Regions from separate parts of the Metaplanococcus flavidus genome, predicted to be linked through region 1. Evidence: riboswitches for the same ligand, from Rfam matches in the RefSeq annotation. Region 1 holds a riboswitch; each other region holds the start of a gene.
The links. Region 1 has a riboswitch for thiamine pyrophosphate ahead of ACFQ1X_RS14655 (lipoate--protein ligase family protein). Riboswitches for the same ligand answer to the same signal wherever they lie in the genome.
Positions count from the first base shown of each region.

Region 1 (3,633 bases):
GCTCCAGCTTTAACTACTTCGGGCGTAAGGTTCGGAGTAATTCCACCAATGGCAATCACTGGTATATCGACTGACTCAACTATGATTCTCAGGTGTTCAATTCCTCTAGGGGATAGACCTAGCTTCGATTGTGTCGGATAGATATGGCCAAAAAATAAAAAATCAGCTCCATTTTTTTCTGCTAATCGTGCTTCCTCAGCGGAGTGGATAGAACACCCCGCTTTTACATGCGGAAACGTTTTTTTTACAAGTTCGACTGGCAATGAGTTTGAAGCCAGTTGAATGGAATTGATATTTGCAGCCATTGCCACATCGATACGGTCATTCATAACTATTTTTGAACGTGGAACTTTTTTATCGATCAATAGTTGGATCAATTGGTATATATCTTTAGCACTTCTCGCTTTTTCCCGCAGATGGATAAAATCTATATAAGGATGAATTTGACTAAGAATGTCTGCTAGTTCCTCGGTCCTTTGATTGCCCGTAGAGATTAGATGCAGTTCCCCTGTTTTCATTTTTGCCTCCTTTATAGGTGCCTTGAAATTCAACGCCTGATAACAACGCTACTAAATAAAAAGAACCACCCCGACGTCGGAGTGGTTTTATAGTATCCCTAATAGAAACAGCATACAGTAACCACTTCCCTACGCTAGTCTCAACTAGATCAGGTTCAAAGGGTCCGGATTATATCCGTCTCAGTCTAATGGACTCCCCTAGTGCTTTAATTATTCAGTTTTTTAGTATATCTACAAACAGCCTAACACCTCTAGAAATATTTATCTAGTCATTATAAGAACTATGATACCATATAAGTTAACCTTTATTTAAATAAGGTTAACACAATTGAGGGAGGATAAAATGACAGAATCTAATTTCAAATTGAGAATGATGATTATTACAGCTTTATTTGCAGCAATCATCGGAATACTGGCACAGGTGACAATCCCACTGCCTTTAGTCCCGATCACAGGACAAACACTTGCAATCGGTTTGGCCGCAACAATTTTAGGGGCCAAATACGGAACTTTATCTGTTGTAGTTTATTTGGGGTTGGGTGCAGTTGGCATCCCTGTTTTTGCTCAAATGTCAGGTGGACTCGGTAGCTTATTCGGACCGACCGGCGGATATCTAGTCGGTTTTATTCCGACCGCTTTCAGTATTGGTTATTATCTCGAAAAAACGAGTTTTACGTTTATCAATGCCATAATTGCCAATGTCATCGGTATGTTTATGGTATTGACTGTGGGAACTGCCTGGTTGAAGATTTTCGCCAATCTTTCGTGGACCGGAGCATTAATGGGTGGATTTGTCCCATTCATTTTAGTCGGCCTTATTAAAGCTGTGCTTGCCGCTTGGATTGGAATCTCAGTAAGACATCGTTTGAAATCCGCTGGTCTTTTATATTTAGAAGACAAAAAAGCACTTTAGGTTAGCTATTGTAATCCTTAATAAGAATACAACATACATAAAAAGAGAAAGAAGAAGGGTTTTGTTCCGACTCTTCTTTCCCTCTTTCTGAGAGCGTAAAATATCTTGTGTAAATGAATAAATAGAAAAAGGAAGAGACGGAAAATAATTATGTGTAAATTAATCAATGAATAGTTAACGTAACGCATAGTTTGTTCACTTAAGTATATTTTACGAAAGTTTTTATTTATAAAACCCTATTTATTCCAGCATGATATATTGTGAATTTTTGATGCAATTAAATAGTACTGCATTATCTGAATAAATTTTTGAAGGCAAGAAAAAAAGGGGGCAATTGCTTTAAATCAAAAACCAGAATGATCTAACAAGCGCTAGAAAAATATTCAAGCATCATTCTGGCTGAATTTTTATGATTGGGAACTTGCAACTTCGACTTGACATCAATTTCTGCAAACTATACATTGAGGTTAACTTAAATATAATCACTAGGGGTGTTATTTAACTGAGATGAGTATTTACTCAAACCCTTTGAACCTGATCTGGACCATGCCAGCGTAGGGAAGTGGCGCGTATGCTAATAGAAAATCCGCATACACTGCTTCCTTTCATGGAGAGCGGTGTTTTTTTGTGCAAAAACCGAGGAAAAACAATCGGCATTAGCCTAGCAGAGAGGAGAAGAACATGAACGAAACATGGCTATACATCGATTCAGGTTCTGGTACGCCGGCCTTTAATATGGCCATGGATGAAGCTTTGCTGAACTGGCATAGTAGAGGAGACATCCCGCCCGTGTTGCGATTTTATAGCTGGTCGCCAGCTGGTATCTCAGTGGGTTTCTTTCAAAAAGTGAAAGACAATATCGATATCGAAAATGCTGAAAAGTATGGAATCCCGCTTGTCCGCAGACAAACAGGTGGAAAGGCAGTCTTTCATGATCAAGAACTTACTTACAGTATCCTGATATCAGAAGCTCATCCAGTTATGCCAAAGACAGTAAAAGAAGCTTATCTTATCCTATCCAAAGGATTAATAGAAGGGTACCGATTTTTGGGGGTTGAAGCGGAACTTGCACATCCTGTGAGAAAAAGGTTATCTAGATCGGCTGTATGCTTTGAGGAACCGTCCTGGTATGAATTGACCGTAAAAGGGAAAAAAGCAGCCGGCAGCGCTCAAACTCGCAAAAAAGGAGTCATCCTTCAACATGGTTCTATTCCTTTAAATATGGACGAACGAAAGCTATTTGAACTGTTTGTTTATCCGGATGAATGTATGAAAGAAAAAGCTCGTACTGCCTTCCGCACCAAGGCTGTTGCTATCAATGATTTACTGCCAAAGCCTGCGAACTTAGAAGAAGTAAAAACTGCTTTTCGAGCTGGGTTCGAAAAAGGACTTGGTATTCGATTAAAAGCATTTGAACCGCCGAACGAGTTGTTGAGCGAAGTATACGAACTTGAGAAGAAGTACGCAAGTGAGGAATGGAATTACATACGAGAAGGAAAAGGGGAGTAAACACCATGACCCAAAAAAACGATTACGTCCGTAAGCCTGAATGGCTGAAAGTTAAATTAAATACGAATAAAACCTATACCGACTTGAAAAGTCTGATGCGCGAGAAGAAATTGAATACAGTATGCGAAGAGGCAAAGTGTCCGAATATTCACGAGTGCTGGAGTGAGCGGCGGACTGCAACATTTATGATTTTGGGCGATACATGCACACGAGCTTGTCGATTTTGTGCAGTAAAAACAGGGATTCCAAATGAACTTGACTGGGGAGAGCCGGAACGGGTCGCGGAATCGACGGAAATCATGGAGCTCAAGCACGTGGTGGTAACAGCAGTTGCACGGGACGATTTAAATGATGGCGGTGCAGCAGTATTTGCAGAAACAGTGCGTGCAATCCGCAGAAGAATGCCTGGTACCACGATAGAAATACTGCCCTCGGATATGAAAGGCGACTATGAAAGCCTGCATACATTAATGGATAGCCAACCGGATATTTTCAATCACAATATCGAAACAGTCCGACGCCTCACGAAGAGGGTAAGGGCAAAAGCGACATATGATCGTTCGCTAAAATTATTGGCACGTGTGAAAGAAATTGCTCCACATGTCCCTACAAAATCGAGCTTGATGGTCGGGCTTGGTGAAACGAAGGAAGAGATCCTGCAGGCAATGGATGACCTTCTTGAGCATAATGTGA
Region 1 is NZ_JBHTKI010000022.1:227,343-230,975, forward strand. It holds gene tenI (thiazole tautomerase TenI) at 1-518, opposite strand, end outside; TPP riboswitch at 628-728, opposite strand; gene ACFQ1X_RS14650 (biotin transporter BioY) at 862-1,431, shown strand; TPP riboswitch at 1,909-2,009, shown strand; gene ACFQ1X_RS14655 (lipoate--protein ligase family protein) at 2,113-2,940, shown strand; gene lipA (lipoyl synthase) at 2,946-3,633, shown strand, end outside.

Region 2 (3,633 bases), on a different contig from region 1:
TTTAGCTGGCGTGTTCAGGTTTTCGAGAGTGAATGCGAGTTCTTCTTCTACAGTCGGCATACAGAACTGCGAATCGGGGTCCTGGAACACGGTGGCGACGCGGTGGTTGATCTCACCGGGTCTATAAGATTCAGCAGCTTTGCCGAATAAAAGAATTTCACCTGCCACAATGCCATCGCAATTTTCCGGGTATAGCCGGTTCATTAAATAGAGCAAAGTCGATTTGCCAGAGCCGCTCGGACCGGAAATCGCGACCCGTTGTCCGCGTTCGATGCCAAACGACATCGACGACAGAGTGGGTTCCCGATCATCCGGATAGCGAAAGGTGACGTCCTTCATGGAAAGGATGCTATTAGGCATTGGCATCACGCGGCTGGGTTTGGGCAATCGCGTAACCGCGCAGGGAACCGGTCGCGAGCAGCGCATCGCCGATGTATTTGCCGCCGATCCCCGCAATGATCGCGCCGCTTAATACACGCAGTGTAAACATCAGCGCTACAAAAGAAGGATCCAGTGCCGCATAGCCGGAAACGAAATAACCGTAGATGAAACTGAATACAGCGGCGCCAATACCGGCAAGCATAAAGACGAATATATTGAAATGGCGGTAACGTGTGACCGCAAACGCCGCTTCGGCGCCAAGCCCCTGGATGACGCCGGACAGGATGAGTCGGGGGCCGACCGCGTTGCCAAGCATGACTTCGATGATAGCAGCCATCGTTTCGGGTATCACTGCCGCACCTGGTTTGCGGATGATGTGCATACAGATGATCGACACGATGAACCAGATACCGAACATCCATTCATAGGCGATGGGGCCAATCAGGCCGGCCCAGATATTGCCGAGATGGATGAATAACAGATAGACGATGCCGAACACGACACCGAACAGCGACATTAAGACGATTTCCTTCAGTTTCCAGGTGTTAAGCATTGGCTTTGCCTCCGTCCGAATTCGTGTGTGACGGGCTATTGATGCTCATCGATACCGTCATGATGAGGTGGCGATGCTGATCGGAGCGGGCATGAGTAAACGATTCTTCATAAAACGCGAAGACGTCATGGATATCACCGTGGATACCGCTGGCGTAATGCATCGAGTCATTCCAGACACCATGTTCTTTAGCGCGTTCGACTTCTTTATAGATAACGCTCATATAATCCGGGTTGTTCATCGGATACAGCGCGAACTGGGAAGAGACATATTGTTTCGTATCATCCGTGTTCAGCAGAACATCGTCTTTATCGAGATAGACATCACCTGATGTGTCTCCCGGACAACCGATGGAGAAGGTGCCGTTTAACGCCACGTGTTCTCCCGTTTTCGCCGCGTGCAAAGTCAGTGCTTTTGCGACGTTGAAGACGTGGTTCTGTTTGCCGCGGATAACGCTGGAGACGTCGTCGGTGTCCATCCAGACATTCGAGGTGTCCGTTCCGTTCAACGCCCCTTTGATGATTTTGATGAAGTCGCCGCACATCGGATTGAGCGTGAAGCGGAATCCGACGATCGGGCTTGTGCCGCATTGCAATGGTTCCATAATAAAATTCCTCCTTAAAAATTTGCACAAAAATGGCCGCATCCGTGAAGATGCAGCCACTGTTCCATGCAAATTAAAAGGAGGTATTCGCTCCTGAAGATTTCGTTTTGCGGAAAGTCACCGCACTTCCTCACGCAGGTCCTAACCTGTTCGAGTCATAAGGGATCGGAGCTTTCGCTCGCATCTCAGCTAAAATAAGCACCCCCAGTGCAGAAAACGGTATGCGGTTTTTGTGTTCGGGTTGTCCCGATGGCTTCAGTGTAAATGAAGGTTGGAGGGAAGTAAAGGATAATTTAGACAGATGATATTCCGCAAAACAGCTTGCTTGCCTGGGGGCTTTAGCTATACAAGTTGAAAACAAGTGCTCCTGCATCGCTGCGCTGCTTCGTCGCAAAGAGTTGACCATCGCAGGCTTCGGTCAACTCTTCGCTGTTTTGCTCCATATCATTTATAAAATCATTTACACAAATGTAGATAAAAAATGTCATAGCAGCAAATAACTAATTCATTTATCCTGAAATCAGAGCATATATATTGAGTTCTCTTCCATAGAAGAGTAATATTCGATTTACCCACTTTAATGGGTAAGAGTCATTTAATAGGGTATTGATGGTAATAGAGCATAGATAAATTTCAAGTTTCTATAAAATAAATTAAAAAGCAGGTGTTCTGATATGAATGAAGAGAAAACAATTTTAAAAACCACTGATTGGGTTAAAGGGACTTCCATTAAAGGTGAAATGGTAATTGGATTTATTGATTCGATGAGCATGGTGCAAGGCGCTGTATATGTAACGGTTGCCGAAAGCGATAATGAAGAAATTATTGGCATGACGATTCCATTGGCAGTCAAGCAGGTTGAGAGTTTGCAGCAAACGGCACCGAAAGATGCAGCGCAGCTTGAGTATCTGATTGATCTGGCTTTGCAGACTGGTGACAAAGAGTGGTTTAAAGAGTTGACTGCAGAGTTGAATGGGAAAGAGCAGGCTGTAAAGTAAGCTAATTGAAATGAAAAATTATATATTTTTTTTAAGAGCTGCGGGTTAATTAGAGTGACCCAATAAAATGAGACAAGGAAAAAGCACCCCCAACGTCGTATGTAGTAACAACGACAAACTGGAGGTGTTTTTCTGTATGGGTTCAAAAAAGCGGTTCTATCCGGAGGAGATCAAACTAGAGGTCATTGAGATGAAATTGAATAAATCCTACCTCCCTGGAGCTGTGACATTCGTGTCACAGCTCCTATTTTATAATTAAGGCAATAACAGAAAGGGAGAGGATGCACATGCAGAACTTGAACCGATTATTTATTCGCCACGGATTTCTTGTAGAGGAAATTGAAGAAGGAAGATTTGATTGCCGGAAAGAAACGGAAGAGAACATGATGTTTTTGATAGAAACCTTGGATGAGCTTTTTGTGGCTTACACAAAGATCAAGGGTTTGTTGAAAATAGAAGAAACAGATATTGATGAAGAACGATGGCTTCGTGCGGTGGATTTCACATATAGAGGCCGAACCGAGATGCTGCAATTTGGTCCCGGAGTGGACATTCCCGGCATCAAAAATTTCGACACCTACATGGCAGGAATCATCCGCCAATTGAATCGATTGGGCCTGTCGACAACAAGTTGCTGCGATGGCCATGAAAAGAAGCTTCCTAGCATTTCCTTTACCAGAGATACGGATATAACAACCGTTGTTAAAGTGCTGACTGTCATCGGATTGCCGAATGTACATGTTCGAAATCACTCCATTAGTATAAGGGCGCCGCGAATCCAATTGCTCGATGCAGCTGAAGCATTAAGCACCTTTTCTCCGGAAGACCTGAAGAAGGATATTGAGGAATTGAAAAAGCAGTCATTTCTGATGGAGCTCGAAAGCTGCCTATCAATCGACGGTGATAGTGGAGACGAAGAAGACATTCGCGACTGGGTCCTAAGCAAACTCGTGAATCATGCAGACTCATTGGAAGTGGACAGCAAGGGCAATATTCTGGCTGTTAAGGTTTATGGGAGAGGAAAAGGACCGGTGATCTTATTGAATGCGCATCTGGACACCGTGTGCAGTTTTGATGAGGGCCGCGAGATCATAAAA
Region 2 is NZ_JBHTKI010000051.1:12,128-15,760, reverse strand. It holds gene ACFQ1X_RS16320 (ABC transporter ATP-binding protein) at 1-360, opposite strand, end outside; gene ACFQ1X_RS16315 (ECF transporter S component) at 353-934, opposite strand; gene ACFQ1X_RS16310 (YkoF family thiamine/hydroxymethylpyrimidine-binding protein) at 927-1,538, opposite strand; TPP riboswitch at 1,649-1,754, opposite strand; gene ACFQ1X_RS16305 (IDEAL domain-containing protein) at 2,213-2,536, shown strand; gene ACFQ1X_RS16300 (M20/M25/M40 family metallo-hydrolase) at 2,824-3,633, shown strand, end outside.
Region 2: another riboswitch for thiamine pyrophosphate. It lies ahead of ACFQ1X_RS16310 (YkoF family thiamine/hydroxymethylpyrimidine-binding protein); the one in region 1 lies ahead of ACFQ1X_RS14655 (lipoate--protein ligase family protein).

Region 3 (3,633 bases), on a different contig from region 1:
GCAAATTGGCGGAAAGCGGCATGGTTTGTCGGGCCGTGTCCCGCACCAATATGCAATTGATGCTTAAGTGCCGCCTGGATGAACCGTTTTGCCGTCACCAAAGCATCCGGCAATATCTGCCCTTTTGCCAATTCAGCGGTCAAAGCAGCTGAAAATGTACAACCGGTGCCATGCGTCTGCTGCGTATGGATACGCGCAGAACGGAGCACAAATGATTCACCGTTCTGATCGAGACAATAATCTTCGGCAATCAGAGGATTGTTGGCATGTCCTCCTTTGATGACAACGGCTTTCGCTCCAAAAGCGAGAATTTGTTCGGCCGCTTTTTTCCTGTCTGTTGCATCATGGATTTCCATGCCGCTCAGCATTTCCGCTTCCGGGATATTCGGTGTGATGACCGCCGCCAATGGCAATAGTAATGTCCGCATTGCCTGGAGTGCTTCTTCCTGCATCAAAGTTGCGCCTCCCTTTGCGATCATCACCGGATCCACGACAAGATTACGCCAGCCGTGTCTTTCGATTCCCGCTGCCGTTTCAGCGATGATTTCAGCGTCAAAGAGCATCCCCGTTTTCACAGCGGCAATGGTAAAATCCGCTCCGATTGCATCGATTTGCGCTTTTACCGCTGCGGCAGGCATCGGATAAACGCCGTGCACGCCGCATGTATTCTGCGCCGTTACCGCTGTAATGGCCGATGTACCGAAAACGCCGAGCTCCTGGAAAGTCTTTATATCCGCTTGTATGCCCGCTCCACCGCCGGAATCCGAACCGGCAATCGTCAATACCTGTTTGATCGCTGCCACAGTACATCTACTCCTTCCCCTTTTTCAAAGTCGAAGCCATCGTCATCAATCTCCATGCCGAATAAAACATCCAGGAACGTGTCGCGGAAACTGCCGGGTCCTTCCGAAGTTGCCGCAGCTTGTTCACCGGCCGCCCCGTAAAACTTGAGAGCTTCAATTGCCGCAGCTGTAGGATCTTCAGGAGACACTGCCGTGAAAGCGGCTGTTACAGCACTGAGCAGGCAGCCCATGCCGGTTACTGAACTCATCATACGGTCACCGCCTGTAATCTTCTCTACCCGCGAACCATCGGCCACAATATCGGTCTTGCCTGTCACTGCCACCACCAAGCTGTATTCTTTTGCCACTCGCTTCGCCAGTTTATCCAGGTCGATATTGCCTTCACCGGCATCGACGCCTTTTGACGCCCATTCCACGCCGCCAATTGCGGCTAGTTCTCCCGCGTTGCAGCGCAGCACACTGACATCGATTTCCGTTAAAATCTTTTGGACGGCCTCTTTCCGAAAAGCGGTCGCTCCTGCTCCCACCGGATCCAGAATCACCGGGATCTTTTCCTTATTCGCTCTTTTTCCGGCGAGCATCATGCTGTTAAACGTGTCTTTATTCAAGGTTCCGATATTCAATGACAACGCGCGTGAAATGGCGACAAGTTCTTCCACTTCCTCTTGTGCCTCGCCCATGATCGGTGATGCGCCGATTGCCAATAATCCATTCGCCTGAAAGTTCGATACGACATGATTGGTGATGCAATGGATTACGGGATTTTCATTTCGAATTTTATTGATCATGTCAGACACCAGCCTTTATTGCCGCGGGCAATTCCCAGGTTTCCATCGTCCACGCCTGCTGCCAGAAATTCCATTCGTAATAACTGCTCCGCCGGAAGCGGTCCTTCAGCTCCTGCCGCCGTTCCGCCGACAAACTTTCCGCCAAAGAATCCATCCGGCCGATCTGCTCCTGCACCAGTTCGCCAAACCACTCGGAACCATAAGTCTCGATCCACCGGTCGTATATCGGATGGCCAGGCTCCGCATCTTTCAATCGTTCCCCAATTTCATAATAAAGCCAGTAACACGGTAGAATCGTCGCGAGCACATCCGCCAGATCCCCTTCCATTGCGCGGTACATATGCGATACATAGGCATAAGCACCCGGTGACGGTTCGAATTGCCGCCAATCTTCGTCCGTCACTCCGAGCATCCCCATGAACGATTCGTGAAGCGCCATTTCTGCTGCGCACGTTTGCTCCGCATGATGCGCGAAACTCTTGGTTGTCGCGAGGTCCGGCGCCTTGAGTGCGCCGACCGCCTGCATCTTCGCAAAATTTGTCAGGTAATAGGCATCCTGCATGACGTAATAGCGGAACACCTCTACCGGTAAACTGCCGTCCGCAATCCCTTTCACAAACGGATGATCGAAACTCGCCTGCCATAATCCAGCACATTCCTGTCGCATTTCCTGTGTTAATTTCATCTTCTCCATCCCCTTTCAGGCAAAATAAAATACCGCTTTCCAGTAAAGGAAAGCGGCAATTATACGCATAGGAATAGAGAAATCCGGCATACTCTCGCCCACTTCCCTCCGCTGGTATGATCCAGATCAGGTTCCAAGGGTCCGAGCGTTGCTCGTCTCAGCCGTTAACCGGCTCCCCCAGTGGTGCATGTATTCAGTTGTTCCCCCAAAGATTATCACAATGTCTGAAAAATCACAAATTTATTTTTGAATGCTGCGCAAACCACCTTCGCAGATAATCAAGCATCTTACCAATCCGTCAGAACAAAAAGGAAATTTTTCGCTTATCATTTTTAGCATATAAATTATGTGAATTTGCGGTAATCGCTCATGTGCTAACTGCGATTGGCATAATTTAATTTTGAAATTAACAAATATTAAATTTGCAGAAGTATTATAGTAACTTAACGGGATTAGGCTACTTCTTCATGAACTTTAATTGTTCGCAAAATATCAATTTAACGAAAAAAAGCTCGTATTTGAGCTTCTTTCCTTAGGATAAGTGAGGCTATTAAATTATCTTTCTTTAAATTACTTGCTGAAAAAACTGATTTCAAAAATTTCTACTAACAGAAACCTGGCGATAGAGTGCAAAAATCTCTTTATTTTCCTGTTCCCATCCAGGGTTACTTTGCATAGGTATGTTAAACGCCGTTTCCATTTCATGTGCCAGGTTAGCTGACATTATCTTTTTTCTGTTGGCAGGATACTTCCCCTGCATTATTACTTCATAGCGTTTTTTATAGTACTTCAACATCATTTTACATTCTCCCTAAAGTAAAAAGTTGGCCATACCAGCCTCTAGTTCTTCGTTCTTAACCTCATTATACTGCAATTTAATACAAGTGATTCATTCACGTTCAGCTATTTGTCACTGTCTAAACCTCAAAAGACAAAAGAGACCACCGTTTTATGGTCTCTCCCTTTTACATTTGTTCATTCTATTTTTGCCATTCTTGACTAGTAGTCAGTCAATTCAGCATAAACGACTAACCGCTCTTCGTAATGGCCGCTTTCAGTATCAAAAGTTCCAGTGCACGTAATCAAATTCAACTTCGGTTTTGAGCTGGAACCAAAAATGTCATTCAACGGAGCATCTTCCGGTGCATAAGCTTGCTTGTCCGTTACAGTGAACGTCAACTCTGTACCATCTGTTCCGGTAACGTGAATCAAATCGCCCGGTTCTAATTTTTTTAAGTTAAAGAAAGTGCCAGGCTGCGAAAGACCGTCAACATGTCCAGCGAGTACTGCATTCCCCTTATTTCCAGGCTTCGTTCCCGGCTCATACCACCCGATTGTATGGACATCAGCTGGCGCC
Region 3 is NZ_JBHTKI010000012.1:129,474-133,106, forward strand. It holds gene thiD (bifunctional hydroxymethylpyrimidine kinase/phosphomethylpyrimidine kinase) at 1-803, opposite strand, end outside; gene thiM (hydroxyethylthiazole kinase) at 779-1,591, opposite strand; gene tenA (thiaminase II) at 1,593-2,276, opposite strand; TPP riboswitch at 2,363-2,465, opposite strand; gene ACFQ1X_RS09575 (hypothetical protein) at 2,869-3,075, opposite strand; gene ACFQ1X_RS09580 (class F sortase) at 3,276-3,633, opposite strand, start outside.
Region 3: another riboswitch for thiamine pyrophosphate. It lies ahead of tenA (thiaminase II); the one in region 1 lies ahead of ACFQ1X_RS14655 (lipoate--protein ligase family protein).

Region 4 (3,633 bases), on a different contig from region 1:
GTTGATGAAGCATTTGGTGAAAATGCGACTTCGAAAGTACCCAATCCGAACGATGTCCATCCGAATATTGAAGGCTACCAGGCAATGGCCAATCAATTCCTGGCACAATACCGCGGGGGCTGGACAATCGAAGACCGGGAACTCCCTGAACCGAATCCAATCAGTTTTGAAGAAATCATGGCGGGACAGGACCAGCCCACAGATGATAATGACGAACAAGCTGAAGACAGGGAAGAGACACCGGCTCCAGGAGCAGAGGAAGTGGAAGATGATGCAGCAGCCCTTCTGATGCCGAATCTTCAGTCAGGCTATCAGGCTCTCCGGACAATATTACCGATCATTTAGCCAAAAAAATCCCACTCCCTTCAATTAGGGAGTGGGATTTTTCGGTTATTTTTTAGATTGATTGTTTTTATACTGGTTTGTATTGGTCTGCGCATTTCCTTTGGATTTCTTTTTATTCATGAATTTCCGGATGATCGGATAAGCTATAGGACCATATTTAAGTGCTGATTTGAACAATCTACCTACTGCCATGTTAATCGCTCCATTCGTTTTAAAGATATTTTATAAATTCCCGTTTTAGGAATGATTTAAACATGCTATTCAAGTCATTGCATGGGCCAATAGAATATCTTTGTATTCATGGACACTGGAAATTTCAACGTATTCCGCGTTGCCGTGCCAGTCATCGCCTGTCGGACCAAATTCGATGGCACCTTCGCCACCATTCACCGCAGCATAATAGCGGGTATCCGCAGCACCGTGCTGGCCAAACAGGATGGCATCGTTTCCGGTAGTGCTTTGTATACTTTTCTCCAAGGTTTTGATGTACGGGTTTTCATCGGTCGTGGTCAGCGCAGGTGTTGTTGCAGAACTCGATTTGTAATCAAAATCGATATCGAGCGTTTCGCCGAGTTCGACCATCTGGCGCGTAATTTCCTGGGGATCCTGGCCGGGCATAAAGCGGATGTCGTATGACATTTCACAGATTTCCGGAACCATATTATAGCGTTCACCAGCTTTGATGATTGCGAGATTTACAGAAGGCTGCTCGTAATATTCCGTCGATTCTTTTCGAAAAGGGAGTTCCGCCATGGCCATATGATATTTCATGGCCCGTTCAATGGCGTTTATGCCTTCCCAAGGTCTGCTGCCATGTGCCGGCTTGCCTTTGAAAACCATATCCATATGCAAAATGCCTTTTGACTGCAGACCGACTTTCAAGCCGGTCGGTTCGCCGCAGATGACAAAATTTCCACTGTACCCTTGGGAAACAAGCCATTCTGAAGTATTGTGTCCGCCAATTTCTTCATCGGTTACGAGATGGAGCTGAACTTCCCGGGACAATTTTTCCGCATCCAGTTCGGTGAATGCCTGCATCATTGCTGCCACGCCAGCTTTCATATCCGCTGAACCTCGCCCATACAAACGGCCAAGCTCTTCCATAGGGCTGAATTGGTCTTCGTGGCCTGGCACGACATCGACGTGACCATTCCAGATCAGTTTTTCATCGCCATGTCCTTTAGAGGCAGTCAGCATCAAAAATCCGTTATTGTCATGGATTTGGACCCTTTCTCCTCTTTGTTCGAGCCACCGAGCGCAAAATTGGAGCGCTTCATTGGCGCCTTCTTTCGTATCACTTTTAATTTTAATCAGATCTTTCAATAATTCAATCATATAAATACAGCAGCACTATTCGCTGCCTCCACCGCCTTTCTGAAACATTTACTTTCACAATACCCTAATGACTTAAGGTAAAACGAACTTGCATCCCTTCTTTTTGTTCGTTACAATACAGATGAAACAAAAAAACTGTATACACCACAAGGGGAGCAATTGCTGAGAGTGAACGAGAACGTTCTTACCCTTTGAACCTGTAAGTTAATACTTGCGCAGGGATGTGGATGGAAACCTGCCCTTACGCGGCGTCAGGATCTATCCTGGCGCCGCTTTTTGTGTGGTTTTTATTGGCGGCCCTTCTGGTGATGTGCAAACACATAGGAGGATTTTATGAGGAATAAAAAATTATTGCTGATGCTCGAAATTGCGATTTTCGGCGCACTCGGCTATGTACTGGATTTTATTGCGTTCAGCATGCCACAGGGAGGATCTGTCAGTCTGGTCATGATTCCGATCGTGCTGATGGCGTTTCGCAGAGGAATAGGCGCAGGTCTCCTGACTGGACTGGCGGTCGGCTTGCTGCAGGTTGTCACAGGACGAGTTTATATCGTTCCCTTATCATTCGGTTTCGCATTTACTCAGGTGACACTGGATTATATTGTGGCGTTTGCAAGCGTAGGCTTTGCGGGCATGATGAGAACCGCTTATTTTAAGAATCTGCGGGACGGCCTGAAAGGAAAAGCTGTTTCCTGGATTATAGCCGGTGCATTTATCGGTGCATTCCTGCGCTATATTGTCCACGTTATTGTGGGAATCTGGTTCTTCCGTGAATTTGCCACTGGCAATGTTTATCTGTATTCGTTCGGATACAATGCGACTTATATGATTCCGGCATTTCTGCTGACGGCGTTTGTCTGTTCGATTCTGTTTATTGCAGCGCCAAGACTGGTCGATGTGAAAGAATAAAAGTGGAAGGCTATCTTATGATAGTCTTCTTTTAGTTTGTTAAGAAAGAAAAATATAAACCGATATTGCGCAAAACAGCTCCGCTTGCCAAAACCCGTGCTCCTGCATCGCTCCGCTAGCTTCGTCGCAAAGACTCGGCCGAATTACCTTCGGCCAACTCTTGGCTCGCGCTGAGCTAACTCGGGCTCGTTACACTTCGCCCGAGTGGATCTTGCACTTCGTCGGCATCCGCCTGCTCCCCGCGGAAAGCTTCCGTCTAGAACGCAATGGTTATAGAAGTTGAGGGTTTTTCGACAACCTTTTAGAAGGCTATCTTTATGATTGTCTTCTTTTCTTATGTTATAATTTTTTAATAGAAAAGCTTGAAAGAAGGGTATTTAATGATTGCAACTAATGAAAAAGATATTGAAATGCTGAAAAAAGCCGGACAGATGGTCGCGAAAATCCGTGAGGAGATGAGAGCTGCGACTAAACCGGGAGTAACAACGAAAGAAATTGATGAACTTGGCGGTCGCCTGTTCGAGGAATTGGGCGGTGTATCAGGGCCGAAATCCGAATACGATTTTCCTGGGTTTACGTGCATCAGCGTAAATGAGGAAGTCGCTCACGGCATTCCGGGAAAACGTGTGATTCAGGAAGGCGACATCGTGAACATTGATGTTTCCGGATCATTGGAAGGCTATTTCTCTGATACAGGAATATCATTTGTCGTCGGAGATAATCATCCTGAAAAGGAAAAAATTTGTGAAGCAGCTGAACGAGCCTTTGACCGGGCGATGACAAAAGTCAAAGCCGGTTCGAAATTGAATGGAATCGGCAAAGCGGTTGAGCGTGAAGCGAAAGATCAGGGGTTGTTCGTGATCAAAAATCTTACCGGCCATGGCATCGGTAAATCATTGCATGAAGCGCCTCAGCACATCCTCAATTATTACGATGCATGGGAAACGACTATCCTGAAAGAAGGAATGGTCCTTGCAGTAGAGCCCTTCATTTCGCAGAAAGCCGAGCATATCATCGAATCGGGTGATGGCTGGACATTCATCA
Region 4 is NZ_JBHTKI010000009.1:40,382-44,014, reverse strand. It holds gene ACFQ1X_RS08115 (SGNH/GDSL hydrolase family protein) at 1-345, shown strand, start outside; gene ACFQ1X_RS08110 (hypothetical protein) at 391-537, opposite strand; gene ACFQ1X_RS08105 (M20 family metallopeptidase) at 607-1,680, opposite strand; TPP riboswitch at 1,820-1,919, shown strand; gene thiT (energy-coupled thiamine transporter ThiT) at 2,014-2,589, shown strand; gene map (type I methionyl aminopeptidase) at 2,970-3,633, shown strand, end outside.
Region 4: another riboswitch for thiamine pyrophosphate. It lies ahead of thiT (energy-coupled thiamine transporter ThiT); the one in region 1 lies ahead of ACFQ1X_RS14655 (lipoate--protein ligase family protein).